DNA from 3 places in the Klebsiella sp. A52 genome. Region 3 is predicted to be linked to each of the others. Evidence: predicted binding sites of a transcription regulator. Region 3 holds the regulator's gene; each other region holds the start of a gene.
What was found. The regulator PurR, encoded in region 3, represses purine synthesis genes. The targets are predictions, from matches to a motif close to CANGCAAACGTTTGCNTG.
Positions count from the first base shown of each region.

Region 1: a site for PurR is predicted at 2,838-2,855, ahead of KGA69_RS22035 (amino acid aminotransferase). Genes of this name have one in related genera too.
Region 2: a site for PurR is predicted at 2,487-2,504, ahead of purH (bifunctional phosphoribosylaminoimidazolecarboxamide formyltransferase/IMP cyclohydrolase). Genes of this name have one in related genera too.

Region 1 is NZ_CP074437.1:4,642,547-4,649,506, forward strand. Features, by position in the region: gene asnS (asparagine--tRNA ligase) at 1-1,059, shown strand, start outside; gene ompK35 (porin OmpK35) at 1,652-2,731, shown strand; gene KGA69_RS22035 (amino acid aminotransferase) at 2,918-4,108, shown strand; gene KGA69_RS22040 (MBL fold metallo-hydrolase) at 4,176-4,823, opposite strand; gene KGA69_RS22045 (YcbK family protein) at 4,837-5,388, opposite strand; gene ldtD (L,D-transpeptidase) at 5,691-6,960, opposite strand, start outside.
Region 2 is NZ_CP074437.1:1,064,754-1,071,713, reverse strand. Features, by position in the region: gene purD (phosphoribosylamine--glycine ligase) at 1-772, opposite strand, end outside; gene purH (bifunctional phosphoribosylaminoimidazolecarboxamide formyltransferase/IMP cyclohydrolase) at 788-2,377, opposite strand; rRNA gene KGA69_RS04955 (16S ribosomal RNA) at 3,006-4,545, shown strand; rRNA gene KGA69_RS04950 (23S ribosomal RNA) at 4,744-6,960, shown strand, end outside.
Region 3 is NZ_CP074437.1:4,134,091-4,141,050, reverse strand. Features, by position in the region: gene cfa (cyclopropane fatty acyl phospholipid synthase) at 1-1,085, opposite strand, end outside; gene punC (purine nucleoside transporter PunC) at 1,384-2,568, opposite strand; gene punR (DNA-binding transcriptional activator PunR) at 2,681-3,592, shown strand; gene purR (HTH-type transcriptional repressor PurR) at 3,613-4,638, opposite strand; gene KGA69_RS19560 (cytochrome bd-I oxidase subunit CydH) at 4,934-5,023, shown strand; gene KGA69_RS19555 (MFS transporter) at 5,183-6,349, shown strand; gene sodB (superoxide dismutase [Fe]) at 6,399-6,960, opposite strand, start outside.

The DNA of each region.
Region 1 (6,960 bases), 510 kb from region 3:
CGCCACAGCATCGAGTATCTGCGTGAAGTGGCGCACCTGCGTCCGCGCACCAACCTGATTGGCGCGGTAGCGCGCGTACGCCACACCCTGGCGCAGGCGCTGCATCGCTTCTTCGACGAACAGGGTTTCTTCTGGGTATCCACCCCGCTTATCACCGCTTCCGATACCGAAGGCGCCGGTGAAATGTTCCGCGTATCGACGCTGGATCTGGAAAACCTGCCGCGTAACGACCAGGGTAAAGTCGATTTCGATAAAGACTTCTTCGGTAAAGAGTCGTTCCTGACCGTTTCCGGCCAGTTGAACGGTGAGACCTATGCCTGCGCATTGTCCAAAATCTATACCTTCGGCCCAACCTTCCGCGCCGAAAACTCCAACACCAGCCGCCACCTGGCGGAGTTCTGGATGCTGGAGCCGGAAGTTGCCTTCGCCAACCTCAACGATGTTGCCGGTCTGGCAGAAGCCATGCTGAAGTACGTCTTCAAGGCGGTACTGGAAGAGCGTGCGGATGACATGAAGTTCTTTGCCGAGCGCGTAGATAAAGACGCCATCGACCGTCTGCAGCGTTTTGTCTCTGCTGATTTCGCCCAGGTTGATTACACCGACGCCGTCACTATCCTGGAAAACTGCGGCAAGCAGTTTGAAAACCCGGTGTACTGGGGCGTGGATCTCTCCTCCGAGCATGAGCGGTATCTGGCCGAAGAGCACTTCAAAGCGCCGGTGGTCGTGAAAAACTATCCGAAAGACATTAAGGCGTTCTACATGCGCCTTAACGAAGACGGTAAAACCGTCGCCGCAATGGACGTTCTGGCGCCGGGCATCGGCGAAATCATCGGCGGCTCCCAGCGTGAAGAGCGTCTGGATGTTCTGGACGCGCGTATGGCCGAAATGGGTCTGAATAAAGAAGACTACTGGTGGTATCGTGATCTGCGCCGTTACGGCACCGTCCCGCATTCCGGCTTCGGTCTGGGCTTCGAGCGTCTTATCGCCTACGTAACCGGCGTACAGAACGTTCGCGACGTGATTCCTTTCCCACGTACGCCACGTAACGCCACATTCTAATCGCGTTTCGTTAAAACACTGACAAGGTCGGCGCAAGCCGGCCTTTTTTTATGTCAATTTTCGTGAGCGAATTTCAACAAACTTAAACATCAACCTTCACAATTCGTAATTATGTTACTCACTATTTCCTTACCCTTAGTACGTAGATTTCGCACCTTATGTTAAGACACAAATGAATACACTGATTGAATTGGCTATTTTTTAATCATTACGCGCACGTTATGCAAAAAAGGCGCCTGAACGAAAAAGGAGCCAAACTGAGACAAAAAATAATCAAATCTGTCTTTAGCGAAAATATTCATAACTAATTCATATAGATATATATAAGAAGGTGACAATCTTCGCAAAGTGGAACGGAATTTTGATTGAGTTCACAAAGTTCCCAAAAATAAATATTTGGTTACATGTTTTTTCTTTTTGTTACTACTTTACGATATTGGTAGCATTTTCCGGCTAGCGAAACGGCACCACCGATGGAAAGATGCCTTCAGACACCAAACTATCTTCAATAGTTCTGTAAATTTTCATTGACGGAATTTATTGGCGGCGGTGGCAAGTGTCATATAAAAAATATTAATGAGGGTAATAAATAATGATGAAGCGCAATATTCTGGCAGTGGTGATCCCTGCCCTGCTGGTAGCCGGTGCGGCCAACGCTGCGGAAATCTATAACAAAAATGGTAACAAGCTGGATTTCTACGGAAAAATGGTTGGCGAACATGTCTGGACCACCAATGGTGACACCAGCAGCGACGACACCACCTATGCCCGTATCGGCCTGAAAGGCGAAACCCAAATCAACGACCAGTTGATCGGTTACGGCCAGTGGGAATACAACATGGATGCGTCCAACGTTGAAGGTTCCCAGACCACTAAAACCCGTCTGGCCTTCGCCGGTCTGAAAGCGGGCGAATATGGTTCATTCGACTATGGCCGTAACTACGGCGCCATCTACGACGTCGAATCCGCAACCGATATGCTGGTTGAGTGGGGCGGCGACGGCTGGAACTACACCGATAACTACATGACCGGCCGTACCAACGGCGTGGCCACCTACCGTAACTCAGACTTCTTCGGTCTGGTGGACGGTCTGAGCTTCGCGCTGCAGTACCAGGGTAAAAACGATCACGACCGCGTTGTTCGTAAACAGAATGGCGACGGCTTCAGCACCGCGGCAACCTACGCGTTTGATAACGGTATCGCGCTGTCCGCAGGTTACGCTAACTCCAACCGTAGCGTTGACCAGAAGCGCGACGGCAACGGTAACAAAGCTGAAGCATGGGCAACCTCTGCTAAGTACGATGCTAACAACATCTACGCCGCTGTTATGTACTCCCAGACTTACAACATGACCCCGGAAGAAGATAACTACTTCGCGGGCAAAACTCAGAACTTCGAAGCTGTGGTTCAGTATCAGTTCGATTTCGGTCTGCGTCCGTCCCTCGGCTACGTGCAGACTAAAGGTAAAAATCTGCAGGCTCGCGGCGGCTTCGGCGGCGGCGATGCGGACCTGGTTAAATACATTGAACTGGGTACCTGGTACTACTTCAACAAAAACATGAACGTGTACGCGGCGTACAAGTTCAACCAGCTGGACGACAACTCCTATACTCGTGAAGCAGGCGTTGCCACCGACGACCAGGCTGCGGTTGGTATCGTTTACCAGTTCTAATCTGTAGTACACCCCTTCGTGATATGCCTAAAAAGCAGGACTTCGGTCCTGCTTTTCTGCGTTACTAAGACGAAGATCGTAACTTGCAAAAACCTTCTCGCTTTTTGTCGCAAACGGTTGGCAATTTGTAAATCTACCGTTACCCTGATAGCGGATTTCCCTCAGTAATCACAATGGAACCTCGTCATGTTTGAGAACATTACAGCCGCCCCTGCCGACCCTATTCTGGGCCTGGCCGATCTGTTTCGTGCCGATGACCGCCCAGGCAAAATTAACCTCGGAATTGGTGTTTACAAAGATGAGACAGGTAAAACGCCTGTTCTGACCAGCGTAAAAAAAGCCGAGCAATATCTGCTGGAAAATGAAACCACCAAAAACTACCTCGGTATTGATGGTATTCCGGAGTTTGGTCGTTGCACTCAGGAGCTGCTGTTCGGTAAAGGAAGCGCAATTATCGGCGATAAGCGCGCCCGTACCGCCCAAACCCCAGGCGGCACCGGCGGCCTGCGCGTAGCGGCTGATTTCCTTGCCAAAAACACCGACGTTAAACGGGTATGGGTAAGCAACCCAAGCTGGCCGAACCATAAAAGCGTTTTCGGCGCTGCCGGGCTGGAAGTGCGTGAATACGCTTACTACGATGCCGCTAACCACCAGCTTGATTTCGACGGTCTGCTGGCCAGCCTGAACGAAGCGCAGGCGGGCGACGTTGTGCTGTTCCACGGCTGCTGCCACAACCCAACCGGCATCGATCCAACGCTGGAACAGTGGCAACAGCTGGCGCAAATGTCCGCCGAAAAAGGCTGGCTGCCGCTGTTTGACTTCGCCTACCAGGGCTTCGCCCGCGGTCTGGAAGAAGACGCTGAAGGCCTGCGCGCGTTTGCCGCGCTGCATAAAGAGCTACTGGTCGCCAGCTCTTACTCGAAAAACTTCGGCCTGTATAACGAGCGCGTTGGCGCCTGTACGCTGGTTGCCGCCGATCAGGACACCGTCGATCGCGCGTTCAGCCAGATGAAAGCGGTTATCCGCGCCAACTACTCAAACCCGCCGGCGCACGGCGCCTCGGTGGTGGCGACGATTCTCAGCAACGACGCGCTGCGCGCCATCTGGGAACAAGAACTCACCGATATGCGCCAGCGTATTCAGCGCATGCGCTTACTATTTGTGAATACTCTGCAGGAAAAAGGCGCCAGCCGCGACTTTACCTTTATCACCAAACAGAATGGGATGTTCTCGTTTAGCGGCCTGACCAAAGAGCAGGTGCTGCGTCTGCGTGAAGAGTTCGCTATTTATGCGGTCGCGTCCGGGCGTATCAACGTTGCCGGCATGACGCCTGATAATATGGCGCCGCTGTGCGAAGCCATCGTCGCGGTGCTGTAATTCTCAGCCCTGACGCATAAGAAAAAGGCCGCAAACGCGGCCTTTTTTACTTGCTTAAGGTCAGGCATTACCAGACCGGCATTTCATCCTGCAGGAACGGATTATGCAGGCGCTCATATCCCAGCGTCGATAACGGGCCATGACCGGGGATAAACGTCACGTCGTCGCCCAAAGGCAACAGTTTACGTTTAATCGCATCAATCAACTGGCCGTGGTCGCCTCGCGGGAAGTCGCTGCGTCCTACTCCTCCTTTGAAAATCACATCGCCGGAAATCAGCAGACGCGAGGCATCGTCAAAGAAAACCACGTGCCCCGGGGTATGGCCAGGACAGTGCAATACCTGCAAAGCGATATTGCCGACGGTTACCACATCCCCTTCATTCAGCCAGCGGTCCGGCTGCAAAGGCTGACATTCATCCAGCCCGAACATGCGGCTTTGCGCCGGCAATCCTTCCAGCCAGAACTCATCTTCTTTTTCCGGTCCAATAATTGGCACACCGTAATGTTGCGCCAGCTCGGCTGCCGCGCCGACGTGATCCAGGTGACCATGCGTCAACAGGATCTGCATCAGGCTGACGCCTGCCGCCGCGACTTCTTCCTTGATGCGCTCGGCATCGCCGCCAGGATCGACCAGAGCGGCAAGCCGGGTTTGTTCACACCAAATTAAAGAACAGTTCTGGGCGAACGCCGTGACCGGAATAATACGATAGTTCATGATGCTCCTTTCGTTACCAGTGCCGTACCGGACCGGTATCAATATGCACAAAGTTGCTACGTGGGTAGTATCCTACACCACCTGAGCGCATAGATAACGCCGCTTTGCGAATATTGCTTAAGGCAACGCCTTCAATGTGGAAATCCATCGCCTGGCCTTTGGTGTGATAGCTATGTTTCGCTACACCACGGCTTCGTGCGCGAAGTTCATCGTTGGTATCGACGGAGCGATAACCGGAGATGAGCTGGACAGGCTTATTGGTGCCGAGTAGTCCCTGTAGGCGATAAAGCTGATCGAATAATCCTGGGTCAATAGACTTAATTTTATTCGCGCGGAAATCACGGAAAAAATGGTTAAGTCTTGCTAATTCATCCTGAATATAGCCTCTACCATCGAAAAACTCCGCCTTGAGTGATTCACCGGTGTGCAGGTTATTCAGCGTCAAAATACGCGGTCGGGGGGTCGAGAGGGTGGCAAATGCCGGCGCAGGGAGAATGGCGGCAGCACCGAGGGCAGCGCCACCCAACGCCAGCAATCTGCGGCGATTAGCGTCAAATTTGTCCATGATAATCAGGTCTACAGGTAAATGAATCGTAATATACTATTCCGCTACAACGTATTTGGCTGACGACGCGCTAACGCTCCCTTACCGCTAATAAAGCTCAGCAGGAGAGCGTTTTCGTACTGACCGCCGCAATACATTTTTGCGGATTATATGTATATGCACTTCTGGCGCACGAAAGGCACCTTACCGGGCATTATTGCCAACGTCAAGGCAGCCTCACCCCAGGAAATACGGGCCTTGTAGACGACCATGGCCCGATTTCGTTCAGTGCTAGGACAACATTTTTCGCAGAACTACTTCATTTACCTGATTAATTGTTCCGCTTTTGGCAGAATTTGTGCGCTGGATCGCGCGGTGAGATCGTAATTGTAAATATCTGTTCGATATTGTGTACGTCCATCAGCGCCAACAAAGGCGGTCAAATAATATAAATTAACCGGAATATTTTGCCGAATATTGACGTAGCGCGTATCCCCCTGCTTCAGCGCGTCGGAAATGCGTGAATCATTCCAGCCCGCATCCTGCAATAGCATATTCGCCAGTTCAGATGCTTTATTGACGCGAACGCAGCCCGAGCTCAACGCGCGAACATCTTTCTGGAACAGATTGTGGTTCGGCGTATCGTGGAGATAAATAGCATCCGAGCTTGGCATATTGAACTTATACCGCCCCAGCGAGTTGCGCGCGCCCGGCGCCTGCTGGAAACGGAACGGTAGATTCTTCTCGGTGATGGTAGACCAATCGACACCATACGGATCGATAGCTTCTTTGCTGTTCCAGCCGCGCATCAACGTATAACCATGCTGTTCCAGATAGCCTGGATTGTTGCGCACCTTCGGCAGGATATCTTTGCGCGCCAGCGTCGGCGGCACGTTCCACGGCGGGTTGACCACCACGTTGTTCAACGCGCTGCTCATCATCGGCGTTTTACGATCCGGACGACCGACAATGACCCGCGATGCCAGCACCTGACTGCCGTCCTGATAGTAGACCAGCGAGAACGCCGGAATATTGACCATGATACCGGTGGACAATTTACTCGGTAGCAAACGCAGACGCTGGATATTCAGCGCCAGCACCCCGGCACGCTGCGCCGAAGAGACGTTCAGCCAGTCGCGGGTAGACTGGCCGATGACGCCGTCAGCGCCCAGCCCCTGCCAGGCCTGAAAGCGTTTAACGCCCTCGACCAGTTGGCGATCGTACACGCCACGCGCGGCAGGTTTTGTTTTCGATTTCGGTTTCGCCGATGGGCTTACCACATCGCCCGGGAGGGCGATTTTCGCCGAATCATCCAGCATGCCGGTACGCTGCAGGATTTCACGCAGCGCGCCAATATCGTTGCTCCACTCTCCCGGACGTAGCGAGGCGTTGCTGGTCAGTTGCGGCCACGGACGATTATCCGCCACCAGCGTCAGCAGCGCCTGATGCATTGCTTCATATTGTGAATGTTGCGGCGCCAGTCCGGCAATAAATTGCGCTAACGAACCGTTATCCAGCGCCAGCTGCCACTGGTTGATGACCGAGAGCGGCGGCGTCGTCATTTTGTAAGGTGTTGAGCCGTACAGCCAACGG
Region 2 (6,960 bases), 2.0 Mb from region 3:
CTTTAACTGTTGGCCAGATAATCCGCTCCATGGTGCGCTGATGGACTTCATCGGTCACTACCGGCGCCGGGGAGTAAGCGCCCATACCGCCGGTGTTCGGGCCGGTATCGCCGTTGCCGACGCGCTTGTGATCCTGGCTGGTGGCCATCGGCAGGACGTGCTCGCCGTCGACCATGACAATAAAGCTGGCTTCTTCGCCATCGAGGAATTCTTCAATCACGATGCGGTGGCCTGCATCGCCAAAGGCGTTACCGGCCAGCATATCTTTCACCGCCGCTTCGGCTTCCTCAAGGGTCATCGCCACGATAACGCCTTTACCCGCCGCCAGACCGTCGGCTTTGATGACGATCGGCGCGCCTTTCTCGCGCAGGTAAGCCAGCGCAGGCTCAACTTCGGTGAAATTCTGGTATTCCGCCGTCGGGATATGATGACGAGCGAGGAAATCTTTGGTGAAGGCTTTTGAACCTTCCAGCTGCGCGGCGCCTTCGGTTGGCCCGAAGATGGCGAGCCCTGCGGCACGAAACGCGTCCACTACGCCAATGACCAGCGGCGCTTCCGGGCCAACGATCGTCAGGTCGATTTTTTCATCCTGCGCGAAACGTAGCAGCGCCGGAATATCGGTAACGCCGATAGCGACGTTTTGCAGCGCCGGCTCCAGAGCGGTGCCCGCGTTGCCCGGCGCGACGTAGACGGTATCAACCAGCGGCGACTGGGCCGCTTTCCAGGCCAGCGCGTGTTCGCGCCCGCCGTTGCCGATTACTAATACTTTCATCTGCTGCTCCGTGAATTAATGGCGGAAGTGGCGCATGTCGGTGAAGATCATGGCGATACCATGTTCGTCCGCGGCGGCAATTACTTCTTCATCGCGGATAGAGCCGCCCGGCTGGATAACGCAGGTGATGCCGACGGCCGCGGCGGCATCAATACCATCGCGGAACGGGAAGAAGGCGTCAGAAGCCATGGCGGAGCCTTTCACTTCCAGACCTTCGTCACCGGCTTTAATCCCGGCAATTTTCGCCGAGTAGACGCGGCTCATCTGACCGGCGCCGATACCGATGGTCATATTATTTTTGGCATAAACGATGGCGTTGGATTTGACGAATTTCGCCACTTTCCAGCAGAACAGCGCATCGCGTAGCTCTTGCTCGCTCGGCTGACGTTTGCTGACCACGCGCAGTTCGCCCGCGGTGACCATACCGAGATCGCGGTCCTGAACCAGCAGGCCGCCATTGACACGTTTGAAATCGAGACCCGCGACGCGAGCATCCCACTGGCCGCAGACCAGCACGCGAACGTTCTGCTTAGCGGCGGTGATTTTCAGCGCTTCTTCGCTGGCGGATGGCGCGATGATCACTTCGACGAACTGGCGAGAGATGATCGCCTGCGCGGTTTCAGCATCCAGCTCGCGGTTAAAGGCTATGATGCCACCGAAGGCGGAGGTTGGATCGGTTTTGTAAGCGCGATCGTAGGCGTCGAGGATCGAGTCGCTGACGGCAACGCCGCACGGGTTGGCATGCTTAACGATAACGCAGGCCGGCTCGTTGAACTCTTTCACACACTCCAGCGCCGCATCGGTATCGGCAATGTTGTTATACGAGAGCGCTTTGCCCTGCAGCTGGGTGGCGGTCGCCACGGAGGCTTCTTTTACATTCTCTTCTATATAGAAGGCAGCCTGCTGGTGGCTGTTTTCGCCGTAGCGCATATCCTGCTTCTTAATGAAGTTTAGATTCAGGGTACGCGGGAAGCGGCCAGCGGCTTCTTTACTTTCGCCGTGATAGGCCGGAACCATACTGCCGAAGTAGTTAGCGATCATGCTGTCGTAAGCGGCGGTGTGTTCGAAGGCTTTAATCGCGAGGTCGAAACGGGTGTCCAGCGTGAGAGAACCTTCGTTGGCGTCCATCTCATTAATGATGGCGTCGTAGTCGCTGCTCTTAACCACGATGGCGACATCTTTATGGTTCTTCGCCGCGGAGCGCACCATAGTCGGGCCGCCGATATCGATGTTTTCCACCGCGTCTTCCAGCGAGCATCCTTCACGAGCGACGGTCTGGGCGAACGGGTAGAGGTTAACGACAACCATATCGATAGGCGCGATACCGTGTTGCTGCATGATACCGTCATCCTGACCGCGACGACCGAGGATGCCGCCGTGTACTTTCGGATGCAGGGTCTTCACGCGTCCATCCATCATTTCCGGGAAACCGGTGTAGTCAGAGACTTCGGTAACCGGCAGGCCTTTATCTGCCAGCAGGCGAGCGGTGCCGCCGGTGGACAGCAGCTCGACACCACGAGCGGAAAGCGCCTGCGCGAATTCGACGATACCTGCCTTGTCAGAAACACTGAGCAGGGCGCGGCGGACTGGACGACGTTGTTGCATGGTATTAAATCCCCAGGATTTGAACATTACAGAGAGCGTTAGGTGAGTTTTTGCCTAAAAACTCACCTAACGCACCCAACCGGGCATCCGTGTCATAGCGCGGCATTGTAACGAAAACGTTTGCGCAACGCTCGCGAATTTTTATCTTTCTCTTTAAGCCGATGGTTCTCTCCTTATATGGCAATGGATGTACCGGGGTTTAAGCCGTGTTTTGCCGTGTGCCTGTGGATAATTCTGTGTGTAAAAGGGTATAAAGCGGGGTTTTGCTGGGGAATGCAGCAGTCAGTCATTTTTCTGCAATTTTTCTATTGCAGGTGCTCGAGAACTCCCTATAATGCGCCTCCATCGACACGGCGGATGTGAATCACTTCACACAAACAGCCGGTTCGGTTGAAGAGAAAAATTCTGAAATTCAGGGTTGACTCTGAAAGAGGAAAGCGTAATATACGCCACCTCGCGACAGAGCGCTAAAGCGCGTCGCAACTGCTCTTTAACAATTTATCAGACAATCTGTGTGGGCACTCAAAGTGACATGGATTCTTAACGTCCTCGGACGAAAAATGAATACCAAGTCTCTGAGTGAACATGCGTAATTCATTACGAAGTTTAATTCACGAGCATCAAACTTAAATTGAAGAGTTTGATCATGGCTCAGATTGAACGCTGGCGGCAGGCCTAACACATGCAAGTCGAGCGGTAGCACAGAGAGCTTGCTCTCGGGTGACGAGCGGCGGACGGGTGAGTAATGTCTGGGAAACTGCCTGATGGAGGGGGATAACTACTGGAAACGGTAGCTAATACCGCATAACGTCGCAAGACCAAAGTGGGGGACCTTCGGGCCTCATGCCATCAGATGTGCCCAGATGGGATTAGCTAGTAGGTGGGGTAATGGCTCACCTAGGCGACGATCCCTAGCTGGTCTGAGAGGATGACCAGCCACACTGGAACTGAGACACGGTCCAGACTCCTACGGGAGGCAGCAGTGGGGAATATTGCACAATGGGCGCAAGCCTGATGCAGCCATGCCGCGTGTATGAAGAAGGCCTTCGGGTTGTAAAGTACTTTCAGCGAGGAGGAAGGCGTTAAGGTTAATAACCTTAGCGATTGACGTTACTCGCAGAAGAAGCACCGGCTAACTCCGTGCCAGCAGCCGCGGTAATACGGAGGGTGCAAGCGTTAATCGGAATTACTGGGCGTAAAGCGCACGCAGGCGGTCTGTCAAGTCGGATGTGAAATCCCCGGGCTCAACCTGGGAACTGCATTCGAAACTGGCAGGCTAGAGTCTTGTAGAGGGGGGTAGAATTCCAGGTGTAGCGGTGAAATGCGTAGAGATCTGGAGGAATACCGGTGGCGAAGGCGGCCCCCTGGACAAAGACTGACGCTCAGGTGCGAAAGCGTGGGGAGCAAACAGGATTAGATACCCTGGTAGTCCACGCCGTAAACGATGTCGACTTGGAGGTTGTGCCCTTGAGGCGTGGCTTCCGGAGCTAACGCGTTAAGTCGACCGCCTGGGGAGTACGGCCGCAAGGTTAAAACTCAAATGAATTGACGGGGGCCCGCACAAGCGGTGGAGCATGTGGTTTAATTCGATGCAACGCGAAGAACCTTACCTACTCTTGACATCCAGAGAACTTAGCAGAGATGCTTTGGTGCCTTCGGGAACTCTGAGACAGGTGCTGCATGGCTGTCGTCAGCTCGTGTTGTGAAATGTTGGGTTAAGTCCCGCAACGAGCGCAACCCTTATCCTTTGTTGCCAGCGGTCCGGCCGGGAACTCAAAGGAGACTGCCAGTGATAAACTGGAGGAAGGTGGGGATGACGTCAAGTCATCATGGCCCTTACGAGTAGGGCTACACACGTGCTACAATGGCATATACAAAGAGAAGCGACCTCGCGAGAGCAAGCGGACCTCATAAAGTATGTCGTAGTCCGGATTGGAGTCTGCAACTCGACTCCATGAAGTCGGAATCGCTAGTAATCGTAGATCAGAATGCTACGGTGAATACGTTCCCGGGCCTTGTACACACCGCCCGTCACACCATGGGAGTGGGTTGCAAAAGAAGTAGGTAGCTTAACCTTCGGGAGGGCGCTTACCACTTTGTGATTCATGACTGGGGTGAAGTCGTAACAAGGTAACCGTAGGGGAACCTGCGGTTGGATCACCTCCTTACCTTAAAGAACCTGCCTTTGTAGTGTCCACACAGATTGTTTGATAAATGATAAATTTCAAAATGTACTGTTAAGTGCATTGTGAAATTTTGCTCTTTAAAAATCTGGATCAAGCTGAAAATTGAAACGACACACAGTTAATGTGTGTTCGAGTCTCTCAAATTTTCGCAATCAGAAGTGAAACATCTTCGGGTTGTGAGGTTAAGCGACTAAGCGTACACGGTGGATGCCCTGGCAGTCAGAGGCGATGAAGGACGTGCTAATCTGCGAAAAGCGTCGGTAAGGTGATATGAACCGTTATAGCCGGCGATGTCCGAATGGGGAAACCCAGTGCAATTCGTTGCACTATCGTTAACTGAATACATAGGTTAACGAGGCGAACCGGGGGAACTGAAACATCTAAGTACCCCGAGGAAAAGAAATCAACCGAGATTCCCCCAGTAGCGGCGAGCGAACGGGGAGCAGCCCAGAGTCTGAATCAGCTTGTGTGTTAGTGGAACGGTCTGGAAAGTCCGACGGTACAGGGTGATAGTCCCGTACACCAAAATGCACAGGCTGTGAACTCGAAGAGTAGGGCGGGACACGTGGTATCCTGTCTGAATATGGGGGGACCATCCTCCAAGGCTAAATACTCCTGACTGACCGATAGTGAACCAGTACCGTGAGGGAAAGGCGAAAAGAACCCCGGCGAGGGGAGTGAAAAAGAACCTGAAACCGTGTACGTACAAGCAGTGGGAGCACCTTTATGGTGTGACTGCGTACCTTTTGTATAATGGGTCAGCGACTTATATTCTGTAGCAAGGTTAACCGTATAGGGGAGCCGCAGGGAAACCGAGTCTTAACTGGGCGTTAAGTTGCAGGGTATAGACCCGAAACCCGGTGATCTAGCCATGGGCAGGTTGAAGGTTGGGTAACACTAACTGGAGGACCGAACCGACTAATGTTGAAAAATTAGCGGATGACTTGTGGCTGGGGGTGAAAGGCCAATCAAACCGGGAGATAGCTGGTTCTCCCCGAAAGCTATTTAGGTAGCGCCTCGTGAACTCATCTTCGGGGGTAGAGCACTGTTTCGGCTAGGGGGTCATCCCGACTTACCAACCCGATGCAAACTACGAATACCGAAGAATGTTATCACGGGAGACACACGGCGGGTGCTAACGTCCGTCGTGAAGAGGGAAACAACCCAGACCGCCAGCTAAGGTCCCAAAGTCACAGTTAAGTGGGAAACGATGTGGGAAGGCACAGACAGCCAGGATGTTGGCTTAGAAGCAGCCATCATTTAAAGAAAGCGTAATAGCTCACTGGTCGAGTCGGCCTGCGCGGAAGATGTAACGGGGCTAAACTGTGCACCGAAGCTGCGGCAGCGACACTATGTGTTGTTGGGTAGGGGAGCGTTCTGTAAGCCTGCGAAGGTGGCCTGTGAGGGTTGCTGGAGGTATCAGAAGTGCGAATGCTGACATAAGTAACGATAATGCGGGTGAAAAGCCCGCACGCCGGAAGACCAAGGGTTCCTGTCCAACGTTAATCGGGGCAGGGTGAGTCGACCCCTAAGGCGAGGCCGAAAGGCGTAGTCGATGGGAAACAGGTTAATATTCCTGTACTTGGTGTTACTGCGAAGGGGGGACGGAGAAGGCTATGTTAGCCGGGCGACGGTTGTCCCGGTTTAAGCATGTAGGCGGAGGTTCCAGGTAAATCCGGTACCTTTTTAACGCTGAGGTGTGATGACGAGGCACTACGGTGCTGAAGTAACAAATGCCCTGCTTCCAGGAAAAGCCTCTAAGCATCAGGTAACATCAAATCGTACCCCAAACCGACACAGGTGGTCAGGTAGAGAATACCAAGGCGCTTGAGAGAACTCGGGTGAAGGAACTAGGCAAAATGGTGCCGTAACTTCGGGAGAAGGCACGCTGATATGTAGGTGAAGCCCCTGCGGGTGGAGCTGAAATCAGTCGAAGATACCAGCTGGCTGCAACTGTTTATTAAAAACACAGCACTGTGCAAACACGAAAGTGGACGTATACGGTGTGACGCCTGCCCGGTGCCGGAAGGTTAATTGATGGGGTTATCCGTAAGGAGAAGCTCTTGATCGAAGCCCCGGTAAACGGCGGCCGTAACTATAACGGTCCTAAGGTAGCGAAATTCCTTGTCGGGTAAGTTCCGACCTGCACGAATGGCGTAATGATGGCCAGGCTGTCTCCACCCGAGACTCAGTGAAATTGAACTCGCTGTGAAGATGCAGTGTACCCGCGGCAAGACGGAAAGACCCCGTGAACCTTTACTATAGCTTGACACTGAACATTGAGCCTTGATGTGTAGGATAGGTGGGAGGCTTTGAAGCGTGGACGCCAGTCTGCGTGGAGCCAACCTTGAAATACCACCCTTTAATGTTTGATGTTCTAACGTTGGCCCCTTATCG
Region 3 (6,960 bases):
TCGCGGGCGCGGAAAGCACCGGCGCAGGCATTCAGATAATAGGTAAACATGCGTTTGAAACGGTCCGAATAGTTATCGGCAATATCCGGCCAACTGGCAAGGAAACGCTCGTACCAGGCCATCAAGGTGGTGTCATAATCGGCACCAAAGTTATGCCAATCTTCCATCACAAAATGCTTCTCGCTGGCATCGGCGATATGGCGTACCGACGGCAGGCAACCGTTAGGGAATATATATTTATTAATCCACGGATCGACGTTGTGATCGGTAATTTTTGAGCCAATGGTGTGCAGCAGAAAACGACCGTTTGGTTTTAAATTACGATCGACAACTTCAAAATAAGTGGCGTAATTTTTAGGCCCTACGTGCTCGAACATCCCGACGGAGACGATGCGGTCAAAACTTTCGTGGAGATCGCGATAGTCCTGCAGCAGAATATTGACATCTAATCCCGCGCAACGCTCTTGCGCCATTTTTTGTTGTTCAGCCGAAATGGTCACGCCGGTCACGCTGACGTTATAGTTTTTGGCCATGTAATAGGCCAACCCACCCCAACCGCAACCGATATCCAGCACTTTCATTCCCGGCTCAAGCTGCAGTTTGCGACAAATAAGATCTAATTTATCCTGCTGCGCCTGCTCCAGATTTTCGGCCTCTTTCCAGTATCCGCAGGAATATTGCATATAGGGATCGAGCATGCGGTGGAAAAGGTCGTTGCCTAAATCGTAGTGTTCTTTACCAACAATCCAGGCGCGTTTTTTGCTTTGCAGATTGAACAGACGAGCGCCAGCGATACGAAGCGTATCTTTGAAGTGGCGGGGGAGTTGCTTATCCAGCCCGGCGCGCAATACCTTGTGAAAGAATATATCCAGGCGTTCGCATTCCCACCAGCCGTCCATATAGCTTTCGCCTAATCCGAGAGACCCTTCCTGTAACACGCGTTTAAAAAAGAGCGGGTTTTTTACCCGGATATCGGAGGGTGCGGAACCATTGATTTCAATTCCGGCACGGCCCAATAATTCAGCTGCAATCCGGTACCAATCATCGTTTGGTACACTTACTTCTTCTATACACGATGAACTCATAGCTTCTCCATCACGCCCAAGTGATCAGAACCTTAAAACAGCGTAGACGCTTTTTTGGCTTTGTGAGAAATCTCACGAAAAAATCGTGAGGGTGCTATCCGACGTAGAACAGAGGAAGGGAGATAACCCTTGCCGAAAGGCCTTCCATGGTTAAACGGGCTGCGTCCTGCCCCCGTTAATATCTAAAAAACTTTCTATTTATGTGATGCCGGATCCAGTATAGGCCGCTAAAAACCGCCTTTCAATAAAAATATATTAGCAGGCTAATGACTGGTCCGGGATATCCTTTAAAAATTCATCAAGCGTGAGATGATTCGCTCACTAACTGTACGCGTCGTTGCTGCATCCAGAAACCGATGCCTGCCAGGACGATGGAAATCAGCATCACGCTGGTGGTGGTCAGAAGCGGAGTGGCGATAAGGCTTGAGACCAGCAGGCTTGCCAGGAAGCACAGGCCAAGCTGCAGCGTATTCTGCAGGGCGGCGGCGCGGCCGGTCGCCTGTGGAAAAGGTTTCAGCGCCTGGGCGACAACGATAGGGTAAATGCCGCCATTCACAATCGCCATGATGCAAAACGGAACCATTAACGCAACCAGCGACGGATGATCCTGTATTCCGGCAAGCCAGGTCGCGGCTACGCTCAGCGAAAAAACAACCAGCAGCCAGGGCAGCATCTGATGACCCTGCCATTTTTGCAGCGCCGCACGGCAGCCGTAACCGCCGATCAGGAAGGCGATAGTTTGCGGCACGTAGCTAAGACCAATTACCGTCGGACCATAGCCCATTTCATGGAGGATAAATGGCGAACCGGTGAGCCAGGCGAAGAAGCTGGCGGAACACGCCGCATAAATGAGCACGTTACCGCTATATTCACGTGAACGCAGCAGGGACATAAAGGTAATTTTCTGCTGGGTTTCGCCAGCAGGTTTGACGACCGCCTTCAGACGAAAAGCCGGCAGCATCAACAGTATGGTGATAGCGAACAGGGTGGCGAAGATAGCCTGCCATTCCAGATGGACTAACAGCCAGCTGCCGAGTAACGGCGCCAGCGCCGGAGAGAGCCCGACCAGTGGCATGATCGTCGCGAAAATGCGGTTGGTGCGCTGGGCCGGATAGTAGTCGGTCACCATCGCCTGCCAGGTCACCGCGGCGGCGCATACGCCAATCGCCTGGACAAAACGCAGTACCAGCATCAGCGTCGCATCGCGTACCCACAGCATCCCAAGGCAGCCAAGAGCGAAGATAGCCAGCCCGGCGAGCAGAATCGGTTTCCGACCATAGCGGTCCGACAGCGGCCCCCAGAACAGCTGGCCGATCGCGAAGCCCGCGAGGAATAAGCTCAAGCTGGCGCTAACCGATGCGGCAGAGGTGTTGAGGTCTTGCTGAATGGCGGCAAAGGCCGGTAGATACATGTCGGTGGCCAGAAAGCCAAGCACGCTCAGGCCGCCCAGCCACACTAAAAATCCTTTCCCAGGTTGTTGCATAACGTTCTCTTTCTACTGATGCAGGTACGATGCCGCAGAGTGTAGGGAGTGTAATCCGCCTTGTGAAACGCTATTATTTGTCACATGCATTCAAAAATTTTGCAGGCAGAATATGTGGTCTGAATATTCCTTAGAAGTGGTTGATGCTGTGGCGCGTAACGGGAGTTTCAGCGCCGCGGCGCAGGAGTTGCACCGCGTACCTTCGGCGGTGAGCTATACGGTGCGACAACTGGAGGAGTGGCTTGCGGTTCCGCTTTTTGAACGTCGCCATCGTGATGTTGAATTGACCCCCGCCGGGCACTGGTTTTTGCAGGAAGGACGTTCTGTTATCAAAAAAATGCAGATCACCCGCCAGCAGTGCCAGCAGATTGCTAACGGCTGGCGTGGCCAGCTGTCGATTGCGGTGGACGATATCGTTAAACCGGCGCGGATGCGCCAGATGATTGTTGATTTTTATCGCCATTTTAGCGATGTCGAACTGATCGTTTTTCAGGAAGTTTTCAACGGCGTCTGGGATGCGTTAGCCGATGGGCGGGTAGAATTAGCTATTGGCGCGACGCGTTCGATTCCGGTGGGCGGGCGTTACGCTTTCCGCGATATGGGGATGCTGAACTGGCATTGTGTCGTCGCCAGCAGCCATCCGCTGGCGCAGATGGAAGGGCCGCTCAGCGATGACGTGTTGCGCAACTGGCCGTCACTGGTGCGCGAAGATACCTCACGCTCGCTGCCGAAGCGCACAACCTGGCTGCTGGATAACCAGAAGCGGGTGGTGGTGCCGGATTGGGAATCTTCAGCCACCTGTCTTTCAGCAGGATTGTGCGTCGGGATGGTGCCAGGCCACTTTGCCCGCCCGCATATTGATAGCGGGGAGTGGACGGCCTTAACGCTGGAAAACCCATTCCCGGATGCCGCCTGCTGCCTGACCTGGCAACAAAGCGATGCCTCACCCGCTTTGAGCTGGCTACTTGACTATCTTGGCGACAGCGAAACGTTGAATCGGGAGTGGTTGCGGGCGCCGGAATAACCGGCGCCGGGGGGAGGGCGTTAGCGGCGATAATCGACGAACGGGCCGTCGGCAACCGAGCGGCGCTCGATAAGACGCGGATGTACCTCAATGGACTGCGACTCTTCACGTTTATTAACAATGCGATCGAGCAGCATATTGAATGCCGCTTCCCCGAGCGAGTCCTTTGGCTGATGTATAGTGGTCAGCGCCGGGCTGAAGTAGCGGGCGTTACGCACGTTATCATAGCCGATCAGCGAAATGTCCTGCGGTACGCGCAGGCCCATTTCGTCGGCGGCGCAGATAGCGCCCATCGCCATGATGTCGCCGCCGCAGAACACGGCGGTTGGGCGGTGCTGCTGATTGAGGATCTGCTGCATGGCGCGGTAGCCGGATTCCGGTTCAAAGTCGCCCTGAACAATCCAGTTTTCCGGCACATTGATATGCGCTTCTTTCATTGCCTGCATGAAGCCTGCCAGGCGTCCGGCACCGGTGTTACGCTCAAGCGGGCCCGGAATAACGCCAATTTCACGATGGCCGCGTTCAATCAGGTAACGGCCGGCGATATAGCCGCCTTCAAAGGCATTATCGATAACCGAGTCGGTAAAGTCCGCTTTGGCTTCACCCCAGTCCATCACCACCATCGGGATATGACGATACTCTTCGAGCATACTGAGTACGGACTCCGGGTACTCGGAACACATCACCAGCAGGCCGTCAACGCGCTTTTGCGCCATCATAGACAAGTAGGCGCGCTGTTTTTCCGGATCGTTCCAGGCGTTGCCCAGAATCAGGGTATAGCCTTTCTGGAAGCAGCTTTTTTCTACGGATTCGATAATTTCAGCGAAATAGGCCGCTTCGCTGCTGGTGGCCAGCAGACCGATCGATTTAGTGTGATTGACTTTCAGGCTGCGAGCCACGGCGCTTGGCGAATAGTGGAGTTCTTTAATTGCCGCCCACACCGCATTGCGCGTCTCTTCCGCCACGAAACGGGTTTTGTTAATCACATGTGATACAGTTGTAGTGGAAACGTTTGCGCGTTTCGCTACATCTTTAATAGTTGCCATTACTTCTCACTCCAGACCTTGACCTGATCGTCTGATTATCGATACGTAAACGTTTGCCTATACACACCCTGTATACAATGATCAACATTGCAACACCTGGGAAAACGACACAGAACGACAGGAAGGGGTCAATGGCCGATACGCTTTCAAATTAGCGTGGGATTTTGTCCTATCTCGCGGCAAAGGGGAAGAGCAAAAATGTGCATCACTCTAAATCCGGGAAGATTTTTGCATATTTTTGTGCAAAAATGAGCAAGCTCACTTTCTATGTGGGGATAATCAGGGGAGAAAATTGATGGACACAAATTTAAAGTTTTCGCTGACAACGACGGTTATTGTTCTGGGTCTGATCGTCGCCGCCGCGTTGACCGCGGTACTGCACTGATTCCAGCAGGGAGGGGGCTTCCCCTCCTATCCCGCCATTATTAGCAGATCTGCAAAAATCTTTTGTCATTTCGTTTACTTCTGTTTTTCTGTGATTGATGTCATGCTTTTGGCTTCTGATGTAATGCCGTGTCCTGAATCGGCCTGATGGAGTCTCTGAATGAAAATCAACTTTCCCTTACTCGCGTTGGCGATCGGTGCCTTTGGTATCGGTACCACTGAGTTTTCCCCGATGGGATTACTGCCGGTTATCGCCAAAGGCGTAGATGTTTCTATTCCGGCCGCGGGGATGCTGATTAGCGCCTATGCCATTGGCGTGATGGTCGGCGCGCCGTTAATGACGTTACTGCTGTCGCATCGCGCTCGCCGCAATGCATTGATCTTCCTGATGGGGATCTTCACCCTCGGCAACGTGCTCTCTTCTATTGCGCCGGATTACACGACGCTACTGCTGTCGCGCATTATCACCAGCCTCAATCATGGCGCGTTCTTTGGCCTTGGCTCGGTCGTTGCCGCAAGCGTGGTGCCAAAACACAAACAGGCCAGCGCGGTTGCGACCATGTTTATGGGGCTGACCATTGCCAATATCGGCGGCGTACCGGCTGCCACCTGGCTTGGTGAAACCATCGGCTGGCGAATGTCGTTCCTGGCCACGGCGGGTCTGGGGTTAATTGCGATGGTAAGCCTGTGGTTCTCCCTGCCGAAAGGTAGCGCCGGCGAGCGTCCGAACGTGAAGCGCGAGCTGTCGGTATTAATGCGGCCTCAGGTACTCTCTGCGCTGTTGACCACCGTGCTGGGCGCCGGGGCAATGTTCACGCTGTATACCTACATTTCTCCGGTACTGCATACCATCACCAACGCTTCACCGCTGTTTGTTACCGCCATGCTGGTATTAATCGGCGTCGGTTTCTCGCTTGGCAACTATCTGGGCGGTAAGTTTGCCGACCGTTCAGTCTCCGGCACTTTGAAAGGATTCCTGCTGTTGTTGATTGCCATCATGTTGGCTATTCCGCTGCTGGCGCAATCGCAACTGGGTGCTGCCGTCAGCATGGTCGTGTGGGGCGCGGCAACCTTCGCGGTCGTTCCGCCGCTGCAGATGCGGGTAATGCGCGTGGCGCACGAAGCGCCGGGCCTGTCATCATCGGTGAATATTGGCGCTTTCAACCTCGGCAACGCGTTGGGCGCGGCGGCGGGCGGCGCGGTGATATCCGGCGGTCTCGGGTATGCTTTTGTGCCGGTGATGGGGGCGATTATTGCCGGGCTGGCGTTGGCGGTGGTGCTGTTTGGCGGGCGTTCGCAACCAGAAGAAGCATTAGCGAATAACTAAGTCGCACTAAGAAAAACCGCAGCGGGGTAATCCTGCTGCGGTTTTGTTTTTATGCTGCCAGGTTAGCGGCAACAAATTTCCAGTTTACCAGCGCCCAGAAGTGTTCCAGATAATTAGGACGGGCATTGCGGTAGTCGATGTAGTAGGCGTGTTCCCAGACATCAACGGTCAGCAGCGGCGTCGCATCGGTAGTCAGCGGAGTGCCGGCGTTGCTGGTGGAGACGATAGCCAGGCTGCCGTCTGCGTTTTTAACAAGCCAGGTCCAGCCTGCGCCGAAGTTTTTCGCCGCGGCATCGGTGAATTTCGCTTTAAAATCAGCGAAGCTACCGAAAGATTTGTTAATCGCTGCGGCCAGTTCGCCTTCCGGCTCACCGCCGGCGTTCGGCGCCAGGCAGTTCCAGTAGAAAGTGTGGTTCCAGACCTGCGCTGCGTTATTGAAGACGCCGCCTTCAGAAGAGCGAACGATCTCTTCCAGAGATTTGCCTTCAAAAGCGGTGCCTTTGATCAGGTTGTTGAGGTTGGTCACGTAGGCCTGGTGATGCTTACCGTAATGGTATTCCAGGGTTTCTGCGGAAATGTGCGGCGCCAGGGCGTCTTTTGCATATGGTAAT